DNA from 2 places in the Streptomyces sp. NPDC002776 genome. Region 1 is predicted to be linked to the other one. Evidence: riboswitches for the same ligand, from Rfam matches in the RefSeq annotation. Region 1 holds a riboswitch; the other holds the start of a gene.
What was found. Region 1 has a riboswitch for S-adenosylmethionine ahead of thrC (threonine synthase). Riboswitches for the same ligand answer to the same signal wherever they lie in the genome.

Region 2: linked by a shared signal. The riboswitch ahead of ACWD11_RS06055 (aminotransferase class V-fold PLP-dependent enzyme) and the one ahead of thrC (threonine synthase) in region 1 are both predicted to bind S-adenosylmethionine.

The regions. Positions count from the first base shown of each region.
Region 1 is NZ_JBSFVG010000006.1:141,804-146,889, reverse strand. It holds gene groL (chaperonin GroEL) at 1-1,361, opposite strand, end outside; gene ACWD11_RS14850 (cold-shock protein) at 1,704-1,907, opposite strand; gene ACWD11_RS14845 (MoaD/ThiS family protein) at 2,338-2,613, opposite strand; gene thrC (threonine synthase) at 2,610-3,896, opposite strand; SAM riboswitch class I at 3,915-4,053, opposite strand; gene ACWD11_RS14835 (glucosyl-3-phosphoglycerate synthase) at 4,204-5,086, shown strand, end outside.
Region 2 is NZ_JBSFVG010000002.1:412,986-418,071, forward strand. It holds gene ACWD11_RS06045 (rhomboid family intramembrane serine protease) at 1-464, shown strand, start outside; gene ACWD11_RS06050 (Lrp/AsnC family transcriptional regulator) at 461-742, shown strand; gene ACWD11_RS06055 (aminotransferase class V-fold PLP-dependent enzyme) at 744-2,105, opposite strand; SAM riboswitch class IV at 2,239-2,355, opposite strand; gene trpD (anthranilate phosphoribosyltransferase) at 2,431-3,495, opposite strand; gene qcrB (cytochrome bc1 complex cytochrome b subunit) at 3,634-5,086, opposite strand, start outside.

The sequences.
Region 1 (5,086 bases):
TTGACGGCGATCTGCTTGAGCGGGGCCTCCAGCGCGAGCTTCACGGCGTTGGCGCCGGTCGCCTCGTCGCCCGAGAGGTCGAGCTTCTCGAAGACCGAGGAGGCCTGCAGCAGGGCCACGCCACCACCGGCGACGATGCCCTCCTCGACGGCCGCCTTGGCGTTGCGCACGGCGTCCTCGATGCGGTGCTTGCGCTCCTTGAGCTCCACCTCGGTGGCGGCACCGGCCTTGATGACGGCCACGCCGCCGGCCAGCTTCGCCAGACGCTCCTGCAGCTTCTCGCGGTCGTAGTCCGAGTCGCTGTTCTCGATCTCGGCGCGGATCTGGTTGACCCGGCCCTGGACCTGCTCCGAGGAGCCGGAACCGTCGACGATCGTGGTCTCGTCCTTGGTGATGACGACCTTGCGGGCCTTGCCCAGGAGGTCCAGGGAGGTGTTCTCGAGCTTGAGACCGACCTCCTCGGAGATGACCTCGCCGCCGGTGAGGATGGCGATGTCGTTCAGCATCGCCTTGCGGCGGTCGCCGAAGCCCGGGGCCTTGACGGCGACGGACTTGAAGGTGCCGCGGATCTTGTTGACGACCAGGGTCGACAGGGCCTCGCCCTCGACGTCCTCGGCGATGATCAGCAGCGGCTTGCCCGACTGCATGACCTTCTCCAGCAGCGGGAGCAGGTCCTTGACCGAGGAGATCTTGGAGTTGGCGATCAGGATGTACGGGTCGTCGAGGACGGCCTCCATACGCTCCATGTCGGTGGCGAAGTACGCCGAGATGTAGCCCTTGTCGAAGCGCATACCCTCGGTGAGCTCCAGCTCCAGACCGAAGGTCTGGGACTCCTCGACGGTGATGACGCCTTCCTTGCCGACCTTGTCCATGGCCTCGGCGATGAGCTCGCCGATCTGGGTGTCGGCGGCGGAGATGGAGGCCGTGGAGGCGATCTGCTCCTTGGTCTCGACGTCCTTCGCCTGCTCCAGCAGGGCGGCGGAGACGGCCTCGACGGCCTTCTCGATACCGCGCTTCAGGGCCATCGGGTTGGCACCGGCGGCGACGTTGCGCAGGCCCTCGCGGACCAGCGCCTGGGCGAGAACGGTCGCCGTGGTCGTACCGTCACCGGCGACGTCGTCCGTCTTCTTGGCGACTTCCTTGACCAGCTCGGCGCCGATCTTCTCGTACGGGTCCTCGAGCTCGATCTCCTTGGCGATGGAGACACCGTCGTTGGTGATCGTGGGGGCGCCCCACTTCTTCTCGAGGACGACGTTGCGGCCCTTGGGGCCGAGCGTCACCTTCACGGCGTCCGCGAGCTGGTTCATGCCGCGCTCGAGGCCGCGCCGCGCCTCCTCGTCGAACGCGATGATCTTGGCCATGTGAAGTGGTCCCTCCAGGACTGGGGGTGATTCCTTCGGACCGCGCCCGCGCCCGCGACGGACGGCTCGCCGGCCTGTGGTTCCTTGCCCCACCTGGCCTGCGGGCCTCACCGACCCGGTCCTTCGTTGTCACTCTCACCTTCAGAGTGCTAACGCCAATGATTAGCACTCGGGGTAGGCGAGTGCAAGCGGCTCTCGGGTTTCGGGCCCCCTGTGTGCGGTTCTCATGCGGTTGCCGTCGGGTCCGCCGGGCACACGGAAGGGCTCGCACCCGGGGGGTTGGGTCCCCTTGGTGCGAGCCCTTCAGCGGAAGACGTAGCTTGCGGTTCGTTGGTCGCGCGTTCAGGCAGATACGCGAACCATGTCGGCCTGCGGGCCCTTCTGGCCCTGCGAGATCTCGAACTCGACCCGCTGGCCCTCTTCCAGGGTGCGGTACCCGTCCATCTGGATCGCGCTGTAGTGGACGAAAACATCCGCACCACCGTCGACCGCGATGAAGCCGTACCCCTTCTCCGCGTTGAACCACTTGACGGTGCCCTGAGCCATGCCTAACTCCCCTATTACTGGCCCTTGCACAGATCCGCACTTCGCGGATCCGGGTCAGACCTCACCCCCCACGGTTTGGGGGCGTGCGCCGGAACGCGTCGACCGCGGCTGAATGTATCTGTCCAACTGCCGTCTGCAACAGGTCAATCGGACGAGAATTCTGGACGCGCACAGTCCGGAATGTAGTGAGAATTCGCCCGAACTCAGGGCAAGTCGGGCCCCATAAAAGGAGCAGATGACGCAAAAGGCGCGCACACTTTGGCTACTTCTCGTCGCATAGGGCTTCAGGACTCATATGCGCCCGGCATGCGAAGTGGGGCGGGTTCCCCAACTGTACCGCGCTCAACCAAGCAGAATTGCCCCCTCCGTTTGTCTTACGGAGAGGGCAATTCGATGAACTCAGAGTGATACGCCTTACCGACGGTAACGATCAGCCGCCGGCCACCGCCGGAATGATGGAAACTCCGGCGCCGTCGGGGATCGCCGTCTGCAGGCCCTGCTCGAAGCGGACGTCGTCGTCATTGACGTACACATTCACGAACCGGCGCAGCTTGCCCTGGTCGTCCAGGACCCGGGCGGCGATTCCGGTGTGGTTCTTCTCCAGGTCGGCGATGACCTCGGCGAGGGTGCCACCCTCGGCCGTCACCTCGGCGGCACCACCGGTGTAGGTGCGCAGGATGGTGGGGATGCGGACTTTGACGCTCATGAGTCGAGGCCAGCCTCTCGGAAGGAGTCGAGGTTCGGGCGGATCGTCGCGGTGAGGCCGGTGCCGGCCACCGCGTCGAGGGTCTTGAGGCCATCGCCGGTGTTGAGGACGACCGTCGTCTTGGCGGGGTCGAGCAGGCCGTTCTCGATCAGCTTGCGCGTCACGCCCAACGTCACGCCGCCCGCCGTCTCCGCGAAGATCCCCTCGGTCCGGGCCAGCAGCTTGATCGCGTCGACCACCTGCTCGTCCGTCACGTCCTCCACCGCGCCGCCGGTGCGCCGGGCGATGTCCAGGACGTAGGGCCCGTCGGCCGGGTTGCCGATGGCCAGCGACTTGGCGATGGTGTTCGGCTTCTGCGGCCGGACCACGTCGTGGCCCGCCTTGTAGGCCACCGACACCGGCGAGCACCCCTCGGCCTGCGCGCCGAAGATCTTGTACGGCCTGTCCTCGACGAGCCCGAGCTTGATCAGCTCCTGCAGCCCCTTGTCGATCTTCGTCAGCTGCGAGCCGGACGCGATCGGCACGACGATCTGGTCCGGGAGCCGCCAGCCGAGCTGCTCGCAGATCTCGTACGCCAGGGTCTTGGAACCCTCCGCGTAGTACGGCCGCAGGTTGACGTTGACGAAGCCCCAGCCCTCACCGGCCGGGTCGCCGATCAGCTCGGAGCAGAAGCGGTTCACGTCGTCGTAGTTGCCCTCGATGCCGACCAGCTCGCCGCCGTACACCGCGGCCATCACGACCTTGCCCTGCTCCAGGTCGTGCGGGATGAACACGCAGGAACGGAGGCCGGCGCGGGCCGCGGCGGCGCCGACGGCACCGGCCAGGTTGCCCGTCGACGAGCAGGAGAGCGTGGTGAAGCCGAAGGCCCGGGCGGCCTCCAGGGCCTGGGCGACGACCCGGTCCTTGAAGGAGTGCGTCGGGTTGCCGGAGTCGTCCTTCACATACAGGCCGCCGGTCACGCCGAGCTCGCGGGCCAGGTTGTCGGCCTTGACGAGCGCGGTCCAGCCGGGGTTGAGGTTGGGCTTGCCGGCCACGTCCGAGGGGACGGGCAGCAGGGGCGCGTAACGCCAGATGTTCGCGGGTCCCGCTTCGATGCGCTTGCGGAGTTCCTCGGTGTCGTACGCCGAGAAGTCGTAGGCGATCTCCAGCGGGCCGAAACACTCCTCGCACGCGAAGACCGGGCCGAGCGGGACGCGGTGTCCGCACTCCCGGCAGCTCAGGGCGGCGGCGGGACCGAGATCGACAGTGGTGTTCCCGGTGCTTGCGACAGTCTGCACAGCCATGTGAGGCGAGGCCCTTTCTCCTCATCTTCCTCACGACGCATCTCGCCGTGAGACGGATTTGGCACCTTCCCTAGCCGGGAGCCTCGCGTGAACGAGACCGGCTGGAGGGTTGCCGGGGCTTCATCGGGCCGTATCCCTCTGCCCCTCTGGATGAGCGGTATGAAGTTGTGAACGCCGGGCCGGCCAGGACATGCGATGGTCACCCGCGTTGTTCAAGACTGTAACCGACGACCGGGACAGTTGAGATAGTCGTCCGAACGGCGAGATGGATCACAAACAGCGGATCACAAGCGAAGGAGCCGCCTACGTGCTGGAAGAAGTCGAGCGCTGGCTGAGCACCCGCTCCTGGTCGGTGACCGATCGCCCGCTCCACCAGATCATGGCCGCGAAGCGCAGCTCGGGCCAGTCCGTCTCCGTCGTGCTGCCCGCGCTCGACGAGGAGGAGACGGTCGGTGACATCGTCGCCGTCATCCGGCACGACCTGATGCACCAGGTCCCGCTGGTCGACGAGATCGTCGTCGTCGACTCCGGGTCCACCGACCGCACCGCCGAGGTCGCCGCGGCGGCCGGGGCGACGGTCGTGCACCGGGACGCGATCCTGCCGCGGCTGCCCGCCGTGCCCGGCAAGGGCGAGGTGCTCTGGCGCTCGCTGCTGGTCACCCGCGGCGACATCGTCTGCTTCATCGACGCGGACCTGAAGGAGTTCTCCTCGGACTTCGTCTCCGGCATCGTCGGCCCGCTGCTCACCGACCCCGGGGTGGACCTCGTCAAGGCGATGTACGACCGCCCGCTCGGGCAGGCGGCGGGCCAGGGCGGCCGGGTCACCGAGCTGATGGCCCGCCCGCTGCTGAACATGCACTGGCCGCAGCTCGCCGGCTTCGTGCAGCCGCTCGGCGGGGAGTACGCCGCCCGCCGCGCCCTGCTGGAACAGCTCCCCTTCCCCGTCGGCTACGGCGTGGAGCTCGGCATGCTGGTCGACGCGCTGCACCTGGCCGGCCTCGACGCGCTGGCCCAGGTCGACGTCGGGGTGCGCAAGCACCGGCACCAGGACGGCCGGGCGCTCGGCCGGATGTCCGCCGCGATCTACCGCACGGCCCAGCTCCGGCTGGCCCGCGGACACCTCATCCGCCCCGCGCTCACCCAGTTCGAGCGCGGCGAGGACGGTTTCGAGCCGCGGACGTACTCGGTGG
Region 2 (5,086 bases), on a different contig from region 1:
TGCTGGGCAACATGCTCTTCCTCTACGTCTTCGGCGCGCTGACCGAGGAACGCATGGGCCGCGTCCAGTACACCCTCTTCTATCTGGGCTGCGGCTATCTCGCCCTGCTGGGGTACGCGGCCGCCAACGCCGACTCCGAGCAGTCCCTGGTCGGCGCGTCCGGCGCGATCTCGGCGGTCCTCGGCGCCTGCCTCGCGCTGTTCCCGCGGGCGAGGGTGACCAGCCTGCTGCCGTTCCTGTTCTTCCTGCCGGTGCGGTTGCCCGCCTGGGTGGTGCTGCCGTTCTGGGCGACCCTGCAGTGGCTGGCCGCGGGCCGGGCCACGAGCGGGCCCGGCGTGGCGTATCTGGCCCATCTCGTGGGCTTCGGCCTGGGGTGCAGTTACGCCTGGGTGCGGTTCGGCCGTACGACTAGAGTGAAGGCCGCCCCAGCGACGCCCGCCCCCGAGGGAGAGAACCAGCCGTGATCACCGCGATCGTCCTCATCAAGACCAGCGTGGACCGGATCCCCGAGATCGCCGAGCAGATCGCCTCGCTGGACAGCGTGAGCGAGGTCTTCTCCGTCACCGGCACCTACGACCTGATCGCGATGGTCCGGGTCAAGGAGCACGAGGACCTCGCCGAGGTCATCCCCGGCCGCATCAGCAAGATCCCGGGCGTGGAGGGCACGGACACGCACGTGGCGTTCCGGACGTACTCCCAGCACGACCTGGAGGCGGCCTTCGCCCTGGGGCTGGACAGCTAGCTCATACGGCGGGCACGCAACGGCCGTCCTCCGTGCGGTAGTTCCACTTCGCGCCGTCGGTGACGAGCTCGCGCACCGCGGTCACGAAACGCTCCACGTGCTCGTCCGGAGTGCCGGCGCCGAAGCTGACCCGGATGGCGTTGAGGGACTTCTCGCCGGGTGCCGCCTCGGGGGCGCCGCACTCGCCCTGGGTCCCCGGGTCGCTGCCGAGCAGGGTGCGGACCAGCGGGTGGGCGCAGAACAGACCGTCGCGGACGCCGATGCCGTACTCGGCGGACAGGGCGGCGGCGAAGTGGGAGCTGTTCCAGCCGTCGACCACGAAGGAGAGCACGCCGACCCGCGGGGCGTCGTCGCCGAAGAGAGAGAGGATCCGGACCTCGGGCACCCCGGCGAGCCCCTGGCGGACCTTCTCGATCAGGTACCGCTCGCGGGCGACCAGGGTGTCGAAGCCGGCCTCCGTGAGGGCCTTGCAGGCCGAGGCGATGGAGTAGGCGCCGATCACGTTCGGCGAGCCGGCCTCGTGCCGGGCCGCGCTCTCGTGCCACTCCACGTCCACTCCCCCGTCCGCGCGCCGGCTGACCTTGCGGCTGGCGCCGCCGCCCACGAGGTACGGCTCGGCCGCGACCAGCCAGTCGGCGCGGCCGGCCAGGACGCCGGAGCCGAAGGGGGCGTAGAGCTTGTGCCCGGAGAAGGCGATCCAGTCGACATCCAGGTCCTGGACCGACACCGGATGGTGCGGGGCGAGCTGCGCGGCGTCCAGGACGATCCGGGCGCCGTGCGCATGGGCGGCGGCGGCCAGTTCCCGCACCGGCCACAGCTCGCCGGTGACGTTGGAGGCGCCGGTGACACAGACCAGGGCCGGGGCGTACGGGTCGCGGGCGGCGAGGGCGCGCTCCAGGGTCTGCACGGCCTGGCGCGGGGTGCGGGGGGCGTCGAGGTAGGTGACCTCGGCGTCCTGCCAGGGCAGCAGGGAGGCGTGGTGCTCGGTCTCGAAGACGAAGACCTGGCAGCCGGCGGGCAGGGCGGCGGCGAGCAGGTTCAGGGAGTCGGTCGTGGACCGGGTGAAGATCAGCTGGTCGTCGGCGCGGCAGTCCAGGAACTCGGCGACCGTCCGGCGGGCGTTCTCGAAGAGGTCGGTGGACAGCTGCGAGAGGTACCCGGCGCCTCGGTGGACGCTGCCGTAGTACGGGGCGTAGGCGGCCACGTCGTCCCAGACCCGCTGGAGCGCGGGGGCGCTGGCGGCGTAGTCGAGCGCGGCGTAGGTGACTTCACCGCCGGTGACGAGCGGGACGGTGACATCCCGACCCAGAACGGGCAGCGGGGCACAAATGGTCTGGGCGGAGGCAGCGGTGGAGACAGACATGGAGGGCTCCCGTGAGAGAAGGGAAGAAGCAGGGGAAAGGGGTGCGCGGAGGCGGGGCTCGGCGGCCCTATCGCATTCGCTTGCTCACGGAAGGCTCCCTCGAACGACCCAGGACCCCTGGTGTATCGCGAGGGGTCCGCGCTTGCCGCGAGCCTTGCTGCTCACGGCCTGGTCCTCACCCGGGGCACCCCGCCACGGACGGAGGGTTGCCGGACAGTCGGCCGGGGCCTCATGACTGTCACTCATGACCTGGTACGGAAATCTAGGGGAAGTGATCGTCGTCCCGCAACCCGTGTCCGGATCACGGGACGACGACCGGGGACCGCTAGGCGTTGCTGGCGGCCACCCAGCGCTCCAGCGTCCGCTTGGCCGCGCCGGAGTCGATCGACTCCGCCGCCTTCGCCATCGCGGTGCGGATCTGCTCGGCCAGGGGCTCCCCGGTCGGGTGCAACGCCACCAGGGCCGCCGCCGAATTGAGGAGCACGGCGTCCCGGACGGGGCCCGGCTCGCCGTTCAGCAGCCGCCGCGCGACGTCCGCGTTGTAGGAGGCGTCCGCGCCCCGCAGCGCCTGAACCGGCACCAGTTCGAGGCCCACGTCCCGCGGGTCGAAGGCTTCCTCGGTGACCTTGCCGTCCCGGACGATCCAGACCCGGGAGGTGGCGGTGGTGGTCAGTTCGTCCAGTCCGTCGTCGCCGCGGAACACCAGCGAGGAGTTGCCGCGCTCGGCGAACACCCCGGCGACGATCGGCGCCATCCGCGGGTCGGCGACCCCGACCGCCTGCGCCCGCACCCGGGCCGGGTTGGTGAGCGGACCGAGGACGTTGAAGACGGTCCTGATGCCCAACTGCCCGCGCGCCGCGCCCGCGTGACGCATCGCCGGATGGAACTTCGCCGCGAAGCAGAAGGTGATCCCGGCCTCCTCGGCGACCTGCGGCACCCGGGAGACCGGCAGCTCCAGGTTGACCCCGAGCTTCTCCAGGACGTCCGAGGAACCGGAGGCGGAGGACGCCGCGCGGTTGCCGTGCTTGACGACCTTGGCGCCCGCGCCGGCCACCACGATCGCGGACATCGTGGAGATGTTGACGGTCTTCGCGCCGTCCCCGCCCGTGCCGACGATGTCGACGGTGTCACCGGACACCTCGATCACATGGGCGTGCGCGTACATCGTCCGGACGAAGCCGGTGATCTCCTCGACCGTCTCGCCCTTGGCCCGCAGGGCCACCACGAACCCGGCGATCTGCGCGTCGGTCGCCTCGCCGCGCATGATCAGGTCCATCGCCCAGGCCGTGTCGTCGGCGCCCAGATCGCGCCCCTCCAGCAGGCCGTTCAGCAACCGGGGCCAGGAACGGCCCGCCGCGGTGTCGCCTCCAGCGGGGGTCACAGCGCTCATGGGGCCGCTCCTGAGTGTCGTAGCAGAGATGCACCCCGAAAGGAGTGCGCTCCCCACCCTATCCAGCCCCGGGCACGGCGAAGGGCCCCGTCCGGTGTACGGACGGGGCCCTTCGCCGTGGCGTGGCGTGCGCAGCGATCAGTGGTGGCCGTGGCCGCTCGTGATCTCCTTGTACTCCTCGACGGTCGGCTTCGGAATCTGGGACTCCTCGCCGTAGTACGCCTTGCTGAGCTTGGCGCGCAGCTTCTCGGAGCCCTTCACCTTGCGCTCGACACCGTTCTCGTCGACCGTCGGGCCGATCTCGGCCGGCTTGTACTGCTCGTGCGCGGTGAGGGTGTGCAGCTGCTCCTGGCTGAGCGGCTCGTGCACCTCGATGAACTCACCGTGCGGCAGGCGCTTGATGATGCCCGACTCGCGGCCGTGCAGCACCTTCTCCCGGTCCCGGCGCTGGAGGCCGAGGCAGATCCGCTTGGTGATGATGAAGGCGACGACCGGGCCGACGAAGAAGCCGATCCGGACGAACCAGGTGATGGCGTTGATCGACATGTGGAAGTGGGTGGCCCACAGGTCGTTTCCACCACCGATCAGCAGGATCATGTACCAGGTGATCCACGCGACACCGAAGGCGGTACGGGTCGGCGCGTTGCGCGGGCGGTCCAGGATGTGGTGCTCGCGCTTGTCGCCGGTGACCCAGGCCTCGATGAACGGGTAGACCGCGATGGCGACCAGGACCAGCGGGAAGATCATCAGCGGGATGAACACACCCAGGACGAGCGTGTGGCCCCAGAAGTTGATCTCCCAGCCCGGCATCACACGGATCAGGCCCTCGGAGAAGCCCATGTACCAGTCGGGCTGGGCGCCGGTGGACACCTGGTCCGGACGGTAGGGGCCCAGGGCCCAGATCGGGTTGATCGTGGCGATGGCGGAGATGGCCGCGATGACACCGAAGACCAGGAAGAAGAAGCCTCCGGCCTTGGCCATGTAGACCGGCAGCAGCGGCATGCCGACGACGTTCTTGTTGGTCTTGCCGGGACCCGCGTACTGCGTGTGCTTGTGGTAGACGACCAGGATCAGGTGGGCGACCACCAGGCCGAGCATGATGCCCGGCAGCAGCAGGATGTGGACCGAGTAGAACCGGGCCACGAAGTCGCCGCCCGGGAACTCCCCGCCGAAGAGGAAGAACGACAGGTACGTGCCGACGATCGGCACGGACAGGACCGCGCCCTCCATGAACCGGACACCGGTGCCGGAGAGCAGGTCGTCCGGGAGCGAGTAACCGGTGAAACCGGTGAACATGCCGAGGACGAAGAGCAGGAAGCCGAACAGCCAGTTGATCTCACGCGGCTTGCGGAACGCGCCGGTGAAGAACACGCGCATCATGTGCACGAACATGCCGGCCAGGAAGATCAGCGCGGCCCAGTGGTGGATCTGCCGGATGAGCAGACCACCGCGGACGTCGAAGGAGATGTGCAGCGTGGAGCTGAACGCCTCCGACATCAGCTGACCCTGCAGCGGGACGTAACTGCCGTGGTACTCCACCTCGTTCATCGACGGGTGGAAGAACAGCGTCAGGTACACACCCGTGAGGATG